One region of the Alteromonas sp. ABV4_150 genome, then DNA from elsewhere that is predicted to be linked to it. Evidence: predicted binding sites of a transcription regulator. Region 1 holds the regulator's gene; each other region holds the start of a gene.
What was found. Region 1 encodes sigma-54, which starts transcription at its own class of promoters, with help from an activator protein. Its sites were predicted from a motif close to GTTGGCACGNNNNTNGNNT; they were not measured.

Region 1 (4,345 bases):
CGGCCGAGAAATATTTATCGCCCGAGGGAACCCAGCAAGCTACTCTCAATCACTAGAAGACGGTACACCGGTATCAGCCAAAGCTAATGAAATTCGCTATGAGGTGGTTAATCGCACTATTTCTCTGGCCGGTAATGCTGAACTACAGCAAGATTCTAGTAAAGTACAAGGGGATAAAATTACGTTCGATATGATTACTGAACAATTGCTTGCAACAGGTGGCGCCGGTGAAAATGGTGAAGGTCGAGTAACAACAGTGTTTACTCCTGACACTATTCGTAAAACGTCGTCTAAGAAAGACAACGAGGGCAATGAATAGCAATGGCAACTTTGAGCGCTAAAAACCTTGCTAAATCGTATAAATCGCGACAAGTCGTTCGCGATGTGAGTCTTTCAGTTTCTACTGGGCAAATTGTCGGTCTTCTTGGCCCAAATGGTGCTGGTAAGACCACCACTTTTTACATGATTGTTGGCTTGGTCAACCTAGACAAAGGCAAGATTGAAATTGATGATAGTGAGCTTACTCACCAGCCAATGCATGAGCGCGCACGCCGCGGTATAGGCTACCTTCCGCAAGAAGCGTCAATTTTTAGAAAGCTTACGGTACATGAAAATATCATGGCCATTTTGCAAACCCGTAAAGATTTAAATTCACAACAGCAAGAAGAAGAAGCTGATGCACTACTTGATGAATTTAATATCAACCATATACGTAATAGTACGGGCATGAGTTTGTCAGGGGGAGAACGTCGTCGAGTTGAGATTGCTCGCGCTCTGGCAGCGAAACCACAATTTATTTTGTTAGACGAACCATTTGCCGGTGTTGATCCAATATCAGTTAATGATATAAAGAAGATAATACAGCATCTTCGCGATAGGGGTATTGGTATCCTTATCACGGACCATAACGTACGCGAAACATTGGATGTTTGCGAAAAGGCGTACATTGTGAGTCATGGTGAGCTTATTGCGCAAGGAACCGCGGAACAGGTTTTAAGTAATCAAAAAGTAAGGGATGTATACCTAGGCGAACAATTCAGGCTATAGTTAATGTAACCGAATTGTCATTTTTCAGTTTCGCTCTGGTATATTCAATTTAGAGCATTTAAATAAGACGTAGATGAAACCATCTTTACAGCTAAAATTTAGCCAACAACTTACCATGACACCTCAGTTGCAGCAGGCTATCAAGCTGCTGCAGCTTTCTACACTTGATCTCCAGCAAGAGATTCAAGAGGCACTCGACTCTAATCCACTGTTAGAAGTGGAAGAAGGTAACGACGAGCCACAAGTAGAAAAGAACAATGTCGATAGTGACGATAGTGCAGCTGAAGCGACAGCTTCTGCATCAAGCGACACGCTAGAAGCAGGAGATGCACTGGAGAAGAACGACCTTCCGGATGAGCTGCCTATCGACAGCACCTGGGACGAGTACTACTCCGCCTCTTCTGCGCCTGCGCCTGGCCCGTCTAATGATGACGAACAAATCTTCCAAGGTGAAACTACCGAAGACATCCAAGAGCATTTACTTTGGCAAATGCGCCTGACTCATTTTTCAGATACTGACCGTGCTATTGCCACAGCTATTATCGACTCAATTGACGAGTCGGGTTATCTGACCGTTACCCTTGACGATATCTTAGATGCTGTTAATGACGATGACTTAGAAGAGCCTATCGAAATGGACGAAATAGAATGTGTGCTTAAGCGCATTCAAATGTTCGACCCCATTGGTTCAGGTTCTCGTACACCTCAAGAGTGTCTTATGGTGCAATTGCGCCAGTTTTCAGAAGACACACCGTGGCTTACTGAAGCGAAGCAGCTTATTGAGGAATATTCAGACTTACTGAGCAGTAAAGACTACCGCACGCTAATGCGTAAGAGCCGATTGAAAGAAGATCAGCTGCGAGAAGCAATGCGTTTACTCCAAACCTTGAATCCTCGCCCAGGTAGTGCTTTAGTTACTAAAGAGCCTGAGTACGTTATTCCTGATGTCTCAGTAACCAAGAAAAATGGCCGTTGGGTGGTTGAGCTGAACCCCGACAGTCTGCCTAAATTAAGCGTAAATCAACAGTACGCAGCAATGAGTCGCCGTGCCAAGAATAGTAGCGATTCACAATTCATCCGCTCACACATGCAAGAGGCCAAGTGGTTCATAAAGAGCCTAGAGTCTCGTAACGATACCTTGATGAAGGTTGCAAATTGCATTGTGCAGCAACAAATGGGCTTTTTTGAGCACGGCCCGGAAATGATGAAACCAATGGTGCTAAATGATGTCGCAGAAATGGTAGATATGCACGAATCCACTATTTCACGTGTGACAACGCAAAAATACATGCATACGCCGCGTGGTATCTTCGAGCTGAAGTATTTCTTTTCAAGCCACGTTGCAACCGAGTCAGGTGGTGAGTGTTCATCCACAGCGATTCGTGCATTGATCAAGAAGTTAGTGGCTGCCGAAAATCCTAGCAAGCCGCTAAGTGATAGCAAGATTGCTTCGTTGTTGGCCGAGCAAGGCATAAAAGTCGCTCGGCGAACAATAGCAAAATACCGGGAATCGTTATCGATCCCGCCGTCGAACCAACGCAAAAGCCTTATCTAACTGGGCTTAATAATATAAGGAAGACGAAATATGCAAATCAACCTTACTGGTCATCATGTCGAAATCACCGACTCTTTGCGTAATTATGTCGATACGAAGTTCAGCAAACTTGAACGTCACTTTGATCACATTTCTAATGTGCATGTCATCCTGAACGTTGAAAAATTAAATCAAAAAGCCGAAGCGACCGTTCATTTAAGTGGCGCTGAAGTATTCGCATCCTCAGAAAATACCGACATGTATGCGGCGATTGACAGCATGGTTGATAAACTCGACCGGCAGGTAATCAAGCATAAGGAAAAACTGAAAAAACATTAGTAGTTAATTGAGTATGGATATACAAGCCATCGTAAGTCTGGACCGCACCGAGTGTGCGGTTCAGTGTAATAGTAAAAAGCGAATTCTTGAGATCATCGCTGATATCGCTGCCAAGCAGAACGATAACATCGACCAGGCAACTGTTCTAAATAGCTTGATGGCTCGAGAACGTATGGGTAGTACGGGTATTGGTAATGGCATAGCGCTGCCCCACGGCCGCCTCGCAGGCCTTGATAAAGTCATTGCTATTGTTGTAACCAGCACGCCTGCTATCAACTTCGATGCCCTAGATGAAAAGCCCGTAGACATATTTTTTGCACTTCTCGTTCCCGAAGAGCAAACCGAAGGACACCTTCAAACATTGGCTACCGTTGCAGGTAAGTTAAGCGACAAAGAAACGATTAAAACAATACGACGTGCAACAACCAGCGACGAAATTATTTCTGCATTAAGTTAGACAATAAGCGCTTAGGCATTATAAGCAGGCGCTTAATTCAACAACGCGTATGTGATGAAACCAGAATATAAGGGAGAGTTTAGGTGAAGCTGATCATAATCAGTGGTCGTTCAGGGTCTGGTAAGTCTGTCGCACTTCGCGCATTGGAAGACTTAGGCTATTACTGTGTTGATAATATCCCAGTTAATTTGCTTCCTACCCTTACCCATACCGTTGTTGATGAATACGATCAAGTTGCGGTAAGTATTGACGTAAGAAACTTACCCAAAAATCCTGATGATTTGGTAGAGATTCTAGACTACCTGCCTTCTTCTTGGTCTATGACTATAGTGTACATTGACGCAAGCGATGATGTACTGGTTAAGCGGTTTAGCGAAACGCGCCGTCTTCACCCTTTAGCCAAGCTAAATAAGTCTCTCTCAGAAGCTATTAGAGCAGAGTCTGCGCTGCTCGCACCTATTACTGAGCGCGCTGATTTATACTTAGATACAGACAAGCTAACAATACACCAACTCGCAGAGCTAATCCGAGAACGTATCCTAGGTAAAAAGAGCTCTCGCCTTGTACTGGTGTTTGAGTCATTTGGCTTTAAACATGGCATACCCAAAGATGCCGATTATGTTTTCGATGCGCGCTTTCTACCAAACCCTCATTGGGAAACGGACCTTAGACACCTCACTGGATTAGATGCACCCGTTGAGGTGTTTTTAGGCTCACAACCCGTAGTGACCAAATTTATTTGGCAAATTCAAAATTTAATGACCACATGGCTTCCCCATCTAGAGCGCAACAATAGAAGCTATGTGACTGTGGCTATCGGCTGCACTGGTGGGCAACACCGCTCTGTCTACATTGCCCAAACCTTGTCAAAAACCTTCAGCGAAATACATCCTGATGTTCAAATTCGTCACAGAGAGTTGAACCAGTAATGACTATTCAAAAAACGCTTACCATCGTCAATAAACTAG
Region 2 (4,345 bases), 810 kb from region 1:
CCTCTGTAAATGCCATTGTAGCACGTGTGTAGCCCTACACGTAAGGGCCATGATGACTTGACGTCGTCCCCACCTTCCTCCGGTTTGTCACCGGCAGTCTCCTTAGAGTGCCCAACTTAATGCTGGCAACTAAGGACAAGGGTTGCGCTCGTTGCGGGACTTAACCCAACATCTCACGACACGAGCTGACGACAGCCATGCAGCACCTGTGTCAGAGTTCCCGAAGGCACCAATCTATCTCTAGAAAGTTCTCTGCATGTCAAGTGTAGGTAAGGTTCTTCGCGTTGCATCGAATTAAACCACATGCTCCACCGCTTGTGCGGGCCCCCGTCAATTCATTTGAGTTTTAACCTTGCGGCCGTACTCCCCAGGCGGTCTACTTAGCGCGTTAGCTTCGCTACTCACGACTTAAAGTCACAAACAGCTAGTAGACAGCGTTTACGGTGTGGACTACCAGGGTATCTAATCCTGTTCGCTACCCACACTTTCGCACATGAGCGTCAGTCTTTGGCCAGGGAGTCGCCTTCGCCACTGATGTTCCTCCAGATATCTACGCATTTCACCGCTACACCTGGAATTCCACCCCCCTCTCCAAGACTCTAGTCTGCCAGTTCTAAATGACCATCCCAGGTTGAGCCCGGGGCTTTCACATCTAGCTTAACAAACCGCCTGCGTGCGCTTTACGCCCAGTAATTCCGATTAACGCTCGCACCCTCCGTATTACCGCGGCTGCTGGCACGGAGTTAGCCGGTGCTTCTTCTGTTGTTAACGTCACGGCTAGCAGGTATTAACTACTAACTTTTCCTCACAACTGAAAGTGCTTTACAACCCGAAGGCCTTCTTCACACACGCGGCATGGCTGCATCAGGGTTTCCCCCATTGTGCAATATTCCCCACTGCTGCCTCCCGTAGGAGTCTGGGCCGTGTCTCAGTCCCAGTGTGGCTGATCTTCCTCTCAGAACAGCTAGAGATCGTTGCCTTGGTAAGCCTTTACCTTACCAACTAGCTAATCTCACTTGGGCCTCTCTTTGCGCCGGAGCCTAAGCCCCGTTTGGTCCGAAGACATTATGCGGTATTAGCAGTCGTTTCCAACTGTTATCCCCCTCGCAAAGGCAAGTTCCCAAGCATTACTCACCCGTCCGCCACTCGTCATCTTCTAGCAAGCTAGAAATGTTACCGTTCGACTTGCATGTGTTAGGCCTGCCGCCAGCGTTCAATCTGAGCCATGATCAAACTCTTCAATTAAATATATCGAAATATGAATCGTCGTTGTGACACTCTTAACGAGTGCCCACACAGATTGTCTTGTCTAAATTTTTAAAGAACGTTACTAGCTTTTGCTAGCTGCCTCTCCCGAAGCGGATGCGTATCTTACAGCGCATCTTTTTTTTGTCAACAACTTTTGTTTATTTATTTTTAAACTTGGTTTTTGACATCCTCATCAGTTGTTAGCGCCTTGCTGTTCCCTGTTGAGGAGGCGCGCATTCTACGCATTCCTGACACATCGTCAACACCCTTTTTTAAATAAATATAAAAAAAGCGACCGTTCGGTCGCTTTTTAATCTATTCGTACGTTTAGCATGCGTTTAAGCTTGAATATCCTTCTTCTATCAGTTCAAAAAGGCATTTCCTTTATACTATTGAACGAAGACATCTAATTATTGCTACGTAATTATTCCTGCTTATTGTCTACACTTTCGTTGCTTTTCTTTTTATCGACTTTGAAGTCCGCATCTTCTTCGTGATCGCCCACTACATCGTCTAACGTTACTTTCTCAACGGTACGGAAAGTATTAATAGGTCCGGCAAGTGCATATAGCGCAAAAACAAGGAACAATACCAAAGCAGGTTCTGTTGCAACAACAACAAATATAAGCAGTACTAAAAGCAGCCCAACAAATGGAACCTTGCCGTGCCAGTTTACCTCTTTAAAAGAATTGTACTTAAAGTTACTGACCATCAATAGACCAGCTAAGCCAGTTACTGCAGCGACAATAAACCCGTAATCAGTACCCACGGCGTCATATTCTACACCAACCCAAACAAGGCCAGAAACAACAGCTGCAGCTGCAGGACTTGCAAGCCCTTGGAAGAAGCGCTTGTCAGCAATCCCCACCTGCGTATTAAAACGAGCCAAGCGAAGCGCTGCACCCGCTACATATATAAAGGCAGCCAACCAACCTAGTTTGCCAAGCTCAGTCAAACCCCAGTTGTAAGCAACGAGTGCAGGCGCCACGCCAAAAGAAACCATATCGGCCATAGAGTCAAACTCAGCACCGAAGTCGCTTTGTGTGTTTGTCATTCTTGCCACGCGACCATCTAAGCCATCAAAGATCATAGCGACGAAGATAGCTACTGCGGCGGCCTCGAATCTTCCGTTCATGGATGAAACCACAGCAAAAAAACCGGAAAACAACCCTGCTGTTGTTAATAAGTTGGGAAGTAAGTATATCCCTTTACGTTTTTGATCAGACATATGTCCTCATACTTCTACATATACAATTGCACTAATTATTTCACAGATATGCAGGAACGCATAGCAAAGTAAAAAGACTGCCTCGTTCCTTTACATAACGCCGATGCTAAACGTTATTAGCTTTGCATTTATTACACGTACTCCTACCACAATGCCGGCGCTTGGCTTCTATTTATTCAGTACCGCGTATGCTCACGATTAAACAAACAACTAATAACTAGGTATACGGTTACATACCTTAAATAGCTCACCGTTCATATATCATACAAGTCCATGTTGAAATTAGGTACTACCAAGTTTGTGTTCGCATAATGTGCGCTTACATCACTCGGCGTGTACTTAAAGTGCTTTGCGCTTCATATATAGGAAAGCAATTATGCGAACGCTACAAAAAACGTTTTCTTTGCAAACTGTACTATTACTTTCCACAGCTTTGCTATCTACCCTGAGTGCTAATTCAGCATTCGCTACCTACTATAAAAAGCAAAGTTATTCTCACTGTGGGTCATCGAGCCAAAACAACGATCAAAGCAATGTATGTAACTCCCCGTTGGGAGAATACACTTACGATCTAGTCGATGACAAAGTGACACAAACCAATCAGACGAATAATTCCTTTGTTCAAATAGACGGATTAAATATTAATATGTCCGCCTTTTCTGACACACAAGGAGTTACCGGCGAAACAGTCGTTGGCGCAAAGTTAGAAAAAATCTCAGATAAATGGGCTTACGGAATAACAAACGATGATGAAGCATACTATCGTGGCGACGCCGACCACGCCATTGATAACCTCAATTACTTCTCTAGCGGCAGCGATAACTCGAAAAACTACCGCTTCACAAATGTAGAAAGAGATTATGATTTTATATTGCTCTCATTTGATTCTGCGGTAACGCTAACTGGCGCCAGTTTTTCTTGGCTTTATGATAGTAGAGATAGTCAAGTGTCTGTGGCTGCGCTTAGTAACACCTCTAAACTAACGTCTGGCGTTAACACATGGAGTCATATTGTTGAAGATGCCCTAACGTCAGCTTCATTCGACATTGAGAGTTGTGAATATTTAGATCACCGTGCAGATTTCACGTTTACTGAGTCAGCACAATATTGGCTTGTAGGGGCATACAATACAGTATTTGGAAATATTGGTGGAAAATTTAACAACGACGCTTTCAAACTCGCCAATATTGGTTTCTCTGTCGAAGAAACAACAGGTACACCAGATACCACTGAAGTGTCTGAACCTGGTACCATCGGCCTACTTATGGCTTGTTCGCTGTTCGTTATGTGGCGCCGCAAGAAAACCATTTAAAGAAATTAGACTTTAGATCACTGACAGGTGGTATAACCTGTCAGTTTTTTTTACTCACTTCTTTTCCCTCGCACCTTAATACAACAAAAAATACATAAAAAACATACACTTGAAAAATTGGCACAATTCCAGCTTAGAGAAAAAATAAATTGCCTCTTTGTTGAATTTAAGCTGTAAGGCCAATAACTATGAACAAGCTGTTAAAATTTTCATTTTCGTCGTTGCTTTTAATCTGTACGTCAGCGTCTTACGCTGGTGATTCAATGCTCGAATACTACAACTACGATATGATTGCTCAGAAAGTTAGCAAAGGATTTGAGCCTACAACTAACTCAATTAAAGTCGATAATTCTGATATCTACGTTTCTTATACGACTTGGGCGGACACAGAATATTCTGACACCGACGGTGATGAGCGTGTAGTAAGACAAAACGGCCTTAGTTATTCGAAGACATACGGCTTGTCAATGCGCAATAGAGACCATGGTGGCAACCTTACTGATTGGCATACTATCGATAACAACAAAGGTGACTGGAAATACGATTTCGACATGGTG
Region 3 (4,345 bases), 1.9 Mb from region 1:
TCACAGCCTGGCCGCCAAGACCCGTTATCGTATCTAGATTTACATTGGTATCTTTGGCTGTAGAAGTATCTGCAGATTTACTCGCAGATGTACTCTCGTTAAGGGTGACAGTAATAATGTCGCCTACTCTTCTCGCGGTAACATCCGAATACAAACTGTTAGCCATGTGCGAGCGGAATAACGAGCCGTCTTCTACCACTGTCTCACGCGGGTAATCTGGCACTACTGGCGCAAACGAGGGATCATTTGCCTGAACAGGAGGCTCGTTTGTACTGGCGCAACCGCCAAGTAAAAGTAATGCAACAGATAAACCTAAAATACGCATGACGCTACCTACTAAAGTTGCTGAATAACCTGACCAAGCATTTGGTCAACTGACGAGATAACTTTTGAGTTCATCTCATACAAGCGCTGGCTTTCGATCAGGTTTACTAGTTCTTCGGTCACGTTCACGTTAGATGTCTCTAACGTCCCTTGAGAGATATAACCTAAACCTTGTAAGCCAGGGATCCCCTGAATAGGCGCGCCGCTTGACGCTGTCTCTACATAAAGGTTTTGTCCGGTAGGCTGAAGCCCCGTCGGATTCACAAAATCAGAAATATTTAACTGCCCCAATACCTGAGGTTCAGCTTGACCGCGGATGCTCACGCTGATTTCACCATCTTGAGAAATAGTAATTTGCTGTGCATCTTCAGGAACTGCAATTTCAGGCTGAAGCAAGAAACCAGCGCCAGAGGTAACAATTTGCCCTTGGTCGTTTAAGGAAAATTGACCATTTCGTGAATAAGCGATTGTTCCGTCGGGTTGCAAAATTTCAAAATAACCACGACCTTGAATTGACATATCCAACGCATTTTCAGTGGTGAGCAAATTGCCTTGCGTATGTGCTTTTTGCGTAGCGACCACTTTTGAACCTGAACCGAGCATTAGTCCAGAAGGCAATTCAGTATCAGCAGACGAGCGACCACCTGGTTGATTAATGTTTTGGTAAAGTAAATCTTCGAAAACTGCGCGGTCTTTTTTGAACCCTACGGTTGATGCGTTTGCAAGGTTGTTAGACACAACCGCTACATCGGTTTGTGCGGCGTCTAGACCGGTTTTACTAATCCACAGTGCTGGATGCATGTTGACCTCCGACGTTGCCTATTGGACAACGATGATAAAAATTTTCTTACAGGATGCGCAGTAACTGGTTACCGCGAGTATCAAGCTCTTCCGCTTGCTTCATCATTTTGACTTGTAGTTCGTAATGACGTTGAAGACTTATCATGTCTACCATCTCTTCAACGGCATTTACGTTAGAACCTTCAAGCATGCCAGACATTACTTTGACGTTAGCATTGGCCTGCGCTATTGAGCCATCTTCCATTCTAAACAATCCGTCAGTGCCCCTTTCCATGTCGGCGTAGTCTGGCGAAACTAACTTAAGGCGACCTACTTCTTCGATCACATTGGCTGGGGCTCCTAGCTGTCTCATGGACAAGGTGCCATCAGCGGCAATGTTAAGGTTGTCCAAAGGTACTGGAAGAAAAATCGGCCCGTTGTCGCCTAGCACCACACGGTCGTGAATGTCTGTCAAAATTCCGTCGTCGCCTAGTTTGAAGTTGCCATCACGGGAATAAGCTTCTTGACCATTTTGATCTTGTACCGCAAACCAACCATCCCCTTGAATGGCCACATCTAAATCTCGGTCTGTTTTAATCATTGGACCCGACTCATAATTGTTAGACGGGCTTTCAGTCATAGAAAACACGCGGGTTGGCAAACCTTCACCGTAAGCCGGCATCGATCTCGCTTGCTCTAATTGAGCTCTAAACCCGGTTGTCTGCGCGTTGGCTAAGTTATTGGCTCTTATCCCCGTACCTAATAGGTCTTGGGATGCGCCGCTCGCTGAAATATAGAGAAGTTTGTCCATGACTGACTTTTGACTCTGATTAAACCTTAAACAAGATTTTGCAAAGGCGATGCCAATCTGTGGATTTTTAACTCAGGTAGAAAATATGAAAGGTATTAAATTGATATTTAAAGGAAAATAAAAGAGCCGCTGTTGTGCGGCTCTTGTATATATCGGCAATAATGGCGGGCTTACACGCCAACGTATTGCCGCTTTTATATTCTAATAAACGGCGCTTTACCTTAACTATCGAATGTTCAGAATAGTCTGGTTCAGTGAGTTGTTAACCTCGAGCGCTCTTGAGTTAGCCTGGAAGTTACGCTGAGCAATGATCATGTCGATTAGCTCGGTGGTCAGGTTAACGTTGGCTTGTTCAAGGGCCGATGAATTAATCTCACCGAAAGTACCGGTTGTTGCTTCACCTGCTAGTGCCTCACCCGAAAGAATACTCTCTTTCCACTGTGTGCTACTTTCTTGCGTTAGGCCCTGCTCATTAGAGAAACGAACTAGCGCAACACGAACAATAGGCTCAGAGGTTCCGTTAGAGAAGGTAGCGCGAACTAAGCCATCAGGGCCGATATCGATACCTGTTAGGCGGCCCACTGGCAGACCATCTTGTTCTAGTGACGTTACCTCAAACGCTGAAGCAAACTGAGTTGGCTCGTTAGGCGTGGCGTTATTTACATCAAGGTTGAAATCAATGCTTATCTGCTGCGTAGGGTCTGAGCCGTTTGCGAGGATACCCGCGCCTAGTGCTTCAGTTTGCATTTTGAAATCTAGCGTTGGTAAACCATCTGGCGTTTCCATACCAGAGAAATCACCACCTTGAGAGAAGATGAGCTTAGATGCAGTTACTGCATTACCTGTATTCCCGCCAACCGAGTTAACTGCTGTTGCAGGGTCAGTATCGGCACCCGTAGAGTCTGTCATATCAACAAGGGTATCGTCGATTGCTGTAGCCACGTACCATTCGTTATCAACGCCTGGCGCACCGTCTTTTATAAAGTAATAGGTCATAACATGGCTATCACCCAGTGAATCATAAACGGTAACCGACGTCGCTGCGTTGTAAGTCAACGGATCTTCAGGGTTGAAGTCTTGTGGGTCTAGTCCAACATCACCGGCTGGAAGATTCATACGAATATCAACTTCAGAGGTTTGCTGCGGTGAGCCAGAAGAATCAGGAATACGAACAGGTTCAGTGGTACTTAAAGCAACTGATGCACTTGTTCCATCAGCATTTACCGGAAATCCGAGAAGGTTGTCGCCATTACTGTTTACTACAAAATTGTCACTATCAAGCTTAAATTGACCAGCGCGTGTGAATGAAAAGTCACGTGACGTAATTTCAGGTACCGTTGCAAAGAAACCATTACCTGTAATTGCTAGATCAAGCGACGTGTTAGTAAACTGTAGGCTACCTTGAGAAAATTGCTGTGCAACTTCTTGAGTTAGGACACCGTCACCTACTTTTGTTTTACCACCCGCCAAAAGCGATGCAGCATAAACATCACCAAATTCAGCACGTGATTCTTTAAAGCCAACCGTATTTACGTTTGCGATGTTGTTGGCGGTTACATCCAAATCTTTTTGTGCGGCCGATACGCCACTCAGTGCAATATTAAAAGACATTATTGATTCTCCTACTAACTGCCGATTTGAATGACGTCATCAAGATTGATACTGACATCACCATCCAAATTCAAAATTACGCCCTGACCACTACCGGCCAAGCTGACACTTCCAACATGACGATTAACGGCTGTGTTAAGCTGAACACCTTCGCCGTTAAGCTCGCCAGTGGCACTGATAACATATTCACCGGGTGCCATCTGGTTGCCATGCTTATCTTTGCCGTCCCACTCAAACTCAATGTTGCCGGCACTTTGTGTTCCTGCATCAATGGTTTTGATGACCTCACCGAACTGGTTCTCAATGCTAATAGTCATGTTTTGAACCGTTTTCTCGTTTACTATGACGCCAGAGAGCCCTTCACCTTCGTTCGCCATGTAACCGACATTACCTTGAACTAGCACGTTTTGACCGATAAGACTCGATGCTTGCAATGCTTGATTCGATGTCATTGAAGCCGCGAATGACTCGAATTTTTCGTTGAGCTGGGAGATGCCGTCTGCCATCGTAAATGACGTCATCTGCGCCACCATCTGATCGTTATCAACCGGGGCAGTCGGATCCTGATTAGCAAGCTGCTCAGTCAACATTGAAAAGAAGTCTTCTTGCGTTAACTGCTGCTCGGTACCATCGGCAACTTTGACGGTTTCTTCCTGCCAATACAGATCCGTGTTTAAGCCGGTGTTGTTTATGGTGTTCACTGATTAATCCTCACATTATTCAAGCGGCAAATTACTGCCCTTGACCTAACTGCAGTACGCGGCGGAAGATTCGCTTAGTGGTATCCGCTACCTGTACGTTTGTTTCATACGCTTTAGA
Region 4 (4,345 bases), 1.0 Mb from region 1:
TTTACTGTTGTTCTAACCAAGAGAAGCGCAAGAGGTGCACTGTGGGCAGAAAAATTTACAAATAAGGGCCCTGAGTAGCAAACTAGAGTGCGAGCATCTTTTGAGATAAATAAATACCGATGCTTCTCAATGACAACTTTCAATTCTTTTACAAGTTAAGTAAAGCTGAGAGGTGTAAACGCGTATTAAATACGTAATAGCTTTGCCCCAGATATAAATTTTGATATGCTTACATAGTAGGTTAAACATTACATTTCAATAGTTTGCATATTCCTACAATTATTACTTAACACGTTTCCTTTCGAGTAAATTTTGACTTTTAAAAATGACGTTTACTCATTCAGAGTGTAGGTAAATCTTCAGCCTTACTTGTGACGTATTAATTTCTATTTTTCGTATTTTTCTTTGGTGGACAAAGGCTGTGGAATCACAATCTTCTGTAATTATTCGAACTTATGACAAGCAATCGCTAAAGTTGGTTGATGTTATATCAGGCATCTCTCCAAACGCTATGCGTAGGGTATTTGGTGGCTGGATATTTTTCGCGGCTGTGGTTGGAGTAATCGTAAGTGTCGCACCAGATTTAAGCACACAGTTCATCGGTTTAACGCTTTTCGTACTTGTTGCTTTTACACTTATCATGTTCGGGCAGAGCAGGATTACTGAAGGCTGGCCTGCTATTATTTGCGACGATAACTATATCGGCGTGGTACGCGACCCTGTAAAGCGAGAGTATATTTGTGTACGCTCTAATTTGGTCAAAGGCGCTACGCCGACGCTGATAAAACCCAATAAAAAAGCTATTGAGATCATGCTAGATAGCGCGCAACTTCTCGAACAAGATCAAGAAGTACTGAATCAAGCTGTTTGGCCGAGAGAGCACAGCTTAATTGGCTTGGCACACTTCAAAAAGCGTGAAGAGGCTTGTGACAGCCTCATGTGGTGTGTAAAGCATCGTGGGATTCGTTGAATATCATTGAATTGTATCAATCTTTGTCGGTAATTAGTGCGAGCTCGGTATAAAGAGGATAGTGATCAGATCCCACACTTTCCAACTTCTCAATGTTTACTAATCCAAAGTGTTTGGAGTGGAAAACGTGATCTAGCGGCCACTTCACTAACGGGTACTTGGCGTGGAATGTATTGAAAAAGCCTCGGCCTTCTCTAGGGTCCAACAGGCCACTTATTTTCTTAAATTTCCTGGTAGTAGGTGACCACGCGACGTCATTTAGATCGCCAGCGACTATGATTGGACCTTTTGTTTTAGCAATTTCCTCTCCGACTACGGTAAGTTCGATATCCCTAGGTTTAGCATAGGTATTTTCCGTAGGGCTTGGCGGTTTTGGATGAAGAAAATACAGCAGCACATCTTGACCATGATGATTAATTTTTACCCTCATAGATGGCACATCGTCTTCTATCATAAAACGCAATGTAGCTTCTTCAAATGGGATCTTGCTGTATAGATGCATGCCGTAAAGGTTTTCTAGAGGGCAGAATTTGCGGTAAGGATATTCTGACTCTAATTCGCTTATGCCCTTCTGCCACTTTTCATTAGATTCAAGAGTAACCAGAAAGTCGGGGTGTTTATTGCGCACATGCTCGATGAGTTTGCGAAAATCGTTGTTTGGCATATATACGTTACTGGAAAGCACGCTTAGTTTACGGCTTGTGTCCTCATTACCTACGCGTCGCACTTCGCGCTTGTATAGGGGAGTGTAGGGGATTATCCAGACAACCTGGTAAATCAAGCTAACGATTAAGCCTCCTACCAAAATTAGCGTAAGGCTATTTATTGGTGCGTAATACGTTACTTTAAAAGCGTACCCAATAAGTAATAGAGAAATAATTGCTGCTATTTGAAGTCGTGGAAACTCCCACACTCTTACTAACCAATGTGATGAAGGGAGAAGCGGAGCCCAGCTTACAATGATAAAAAAAACTGAAGCAGCAGTGAGTGCAGTATCCATGTCTAGATGGTCCTTGATAAAACTGACAAAACACACCTTACCTGAGCCAAAAAAATTAGTTGGCTTGGAAACGGCTAAGTAAACGGTGTGAAAACGATAGTTCTAATTACGGCGGTTTTCTAAAATAAGTTTAACCTTACCTTTCCATTGAGCGTCAGTATCTGTGCAAGGGCTTATGGTTTTCTTCAATGTTAATTCCGCAATGTTATTTCCACAGCGTTGTTGTGTGGCAGATTATAAAAAGCGCATTTTTCGCGGGATATACTCTATTTGCCTATGTTAAGTAAAAAATTCTCGAAATAAGGCAAAGTTTGCAAATCTCGCGATATTGTTATGGTCGTAGAAAGATTATTAATGCATATAAAACAATAAGATAACGTGTTGGCAAGGTTTTAGCATCTCTAGTTGTGAGTTTCGACAAAGGAGAAATGTTATGAAACGTTCAATTATTTCTATGATTGTTGCTACAACACTAACCACAGCTGCGTATGCAGGTGATATGGATTCAGACAATAAGTGGGAAAAAGGTGCAAAAGACGCATGGATAGACGGTAAAGCTGAAGCTACGCTGTTGTTCAATGGCAATCTAGATTCATTTGATATCAATACTGATGTGAAAGATGGCAATGTCGTTCTTACAGGCAAGGTTGAAAACTCTGTCGATAAAAAATTAGCTGAAGAGTTGGTAGCTAACATCGACGGCGTATCCTCTGTGGATAACAAGCTCAGCGTTGTTAATGACAACGATATGCACAAAGATATGTCTGACGATATGGAAGACACTATAGATGAGGGCACAAGTGAATTGACTGACGCAAAAATTGCAACGGTAATTAAAACTCGTCTTTTAATGGATACCGATATTTCAGGATTTGACATTGACGTTGACGTAGAAAACGGTGTAGTAACACTGACTGGCGAAGTTGATTCTGACGCTGAGCGTGACCTAGCAGTAGAAATTGCTAAAAATGCTTCTGATGTCAAAGACGTAGAGAGTGACCTACGTGTTGTTACTGAAACTGCAATGAACTAAAGTTTCTGTATCCGACATTACGAAAAAGGGGCATGCGCCCCTTTTTTCTTGCCTAACGTAAATTAGGTATATCGGTCAGCACATCGACATAACTAATGTTTCCACTCTTCATCCAATAGGATAACTTCACCGTTTTCAGATTTAATTTCTTTTCGGGATTCAGTGCCATTTTCTTCCACAAGATAAAATTCATAAATCGTAATATCAGTTCCGTATTGTTTACTTTCAATGATACGCCTAACTTGGTCAGAGTTTTCCTGCTTCTTAATAAGTGTTGTTACAGCGGAAGGTAAATCTTCCATAGTTAAATCCCGCTGTACTTCAACAATTTTCCACTGCTCTCCATCTTGCAGCATATCGAATTCTATTTCATTTCCGTTAGCGTCTTCACCTTCAACATCAAGATATACATGATCGTGTTTGTATTCTTTCTCAACTTCTTGTATCGCAAAATTAGGCGCAACGCTTTTTATTGCAGCTAACGCGGAAGTAGGAATAGCATCTATGGATATCGCTTCTTTTTTGTTTAGCGTAGCGCCAATCTTAACATTGTCGCTTTTCGCAGTCGGTCTTTGCGCCCCAGGTTTTTGGGTAATTAGGTTCGCTTTGAAGGTTTCAGTCGGTTCGCTACTTTTACCTACCGTTAAGTTGGAAAACGCTACCTGTACATAGTCGCCATTTTTTTTATCTTCTTCCCAGTTTCCTGTACCCATACATGCGGCGTACCAAAAGCCGTCATCATCTTTAGTACTGCATTGGTTGTAGGCACCTGCTTTAAAATAATTCCAATCAAGCGTATAGCCGTAAGGATGATCGTGCTGGTCCAACTCACCATAGGCATTTAGTCCGTTGGCAAGATTGATTGCATAATTCACGGTTTTATGTCCGTCTGATTTGAAGCTTAGGTACATCACATCACCGTTAACGTTCACTTCATAACTAAAGCTCTCGTTTAGTTTAATACCTTCGCTACCCGGGTTTTCTGGGTCGGTCCATAAATTTCCCCAAACTGGATAAGCAATATCAGTACGGTTTTTATCATTCTTGGGCAAGTTGCGTTCGTAAGTCCAGAATACAGACCCTGTTTCATGCTGTGGCCACTTTTTATAATAAATCTTGAGTGGTTCATTCCCCCAACCAAACCCTTTGACCTTTTTCTTCCATTTACTGGCGTGTATTTGACCGACTACCACTGAAAAAGCCGGCGCTTTGTCGGGATATTTTGCTCTGGTAGCAACGTGCTGCACTTTAAGCGTGGCGTTTAATTTTCCGCCTACTTGCGCAAAGCGATCTGAAATAGGGTTGCTCGCGACAGTAAAGTTATTCTTGGGAGAGTGAGTTT

Region 2: xdp1 (exosortase-dependent surface protein XDP1) is a predicted target of sigma-54. The motif match lies at 2,779-2,797, and genes of this name have one in related genera.
Region 3: ACYX4M_RS11710 (flagellar basal body rod protein FlgF) is a predicted target of sigma-54. The motif match lies at 1,954-1,972, and genes of this name have one in related genera.
Region 4: ACYX4M_RS18270 (BON domain-containing protein) is a predicted target of sigma-54. The motif match lies at 2,351-2,369, and genes of this name have one in related genera.

The regions. Positions count from the first base shown of each region.
Region 1 is NZ_CM149971.1:812,273-816,617, forward strand. It holds gene lptA (lipopolysaccharide transport periplasmic protein LptA) at 1-319, shown strand, start outside; gene lptB (LPS export ABC transporter ATP-binding protein) at 322-1,047, shown strand; gene ACYX4M_RS03500 (RNA polymerase factor sigma-54) at 1,121-2,602, shown strand; gene hpf (ribosome hibernation promoting factor) at 2,633-2,920, shown strand; gene ptsN (PTS IIA-like nitrogen regulatory protein PtsN) at 2,934-3,377, shown strand; gene rapZ (RNase adapter RapZ) at 3,461-4,306, shown strand; gene ACYX4M_RS03520 (HPr family phosphocarrier protein) at 4,306-4,345, shown strand, end outside.
Region 2 is NZ_CM149971.1:4,071-8,415, forward strand. It holds rRNA gene ACYX4M_RS00025 (16S ribosomal RNA) at 1-1,245, opposite strand, end outside; gene pssA (CDP-diacylglycerol--serine O-phosphatidyltransferase) at 1,673-2,476, opposite strand; gene xdp1 (exosortase-dependent surface protein XDP1) at 2,853-3,788, shown strand; gene xdp1 (exosortase-dependent surface protein XDP1) at 3,977-4,345, shown strand, end outside.
Region 3 is NZ_CM149971.1:2,697,751-2,702,095, reverse strand. It holds gene flgH (flagellar basal body L-ring protein FlgH) at 1-325, opposite strand, end outside; gene flgG (flagellar basal-body rod protein FlgG) at 337-1,125, opposite strand; gene ACYX4M_RS11710 (flagellar basal body rod protein FlgF) at 1,172-1,915, opposite strand; gene flgE (flagellar hook protein FlgE) at 2,141-3,526, opposite strand; gene flgD (flagellar hook assembly protein FlgD) at 3,541-4,227, opposite strand; gene flgC (flagellar basal body rod protein FlgC) at 4,259-4,345, opposite strand, start outside.
Region 4 is NZ_CM149971.1:4,205,003-4,209,347, reverse strand. It holds gene ACYX4M_RS18280 (hypothetical protein) at 422-970, shown strand; gene ACYX4M_RS18275 (endonuclease/exonuclease/phosphatase family protein) at 987-1,970, opposite strand; gene ACYX4M_RS18270 (BON domain-containing protein) at 2,404-3,003, shown strand; partial or broken gene ACYX4M_RS18265 (polysaccharide lyase family 7 protein) at 3,624-4,345, opposite strand, start outside.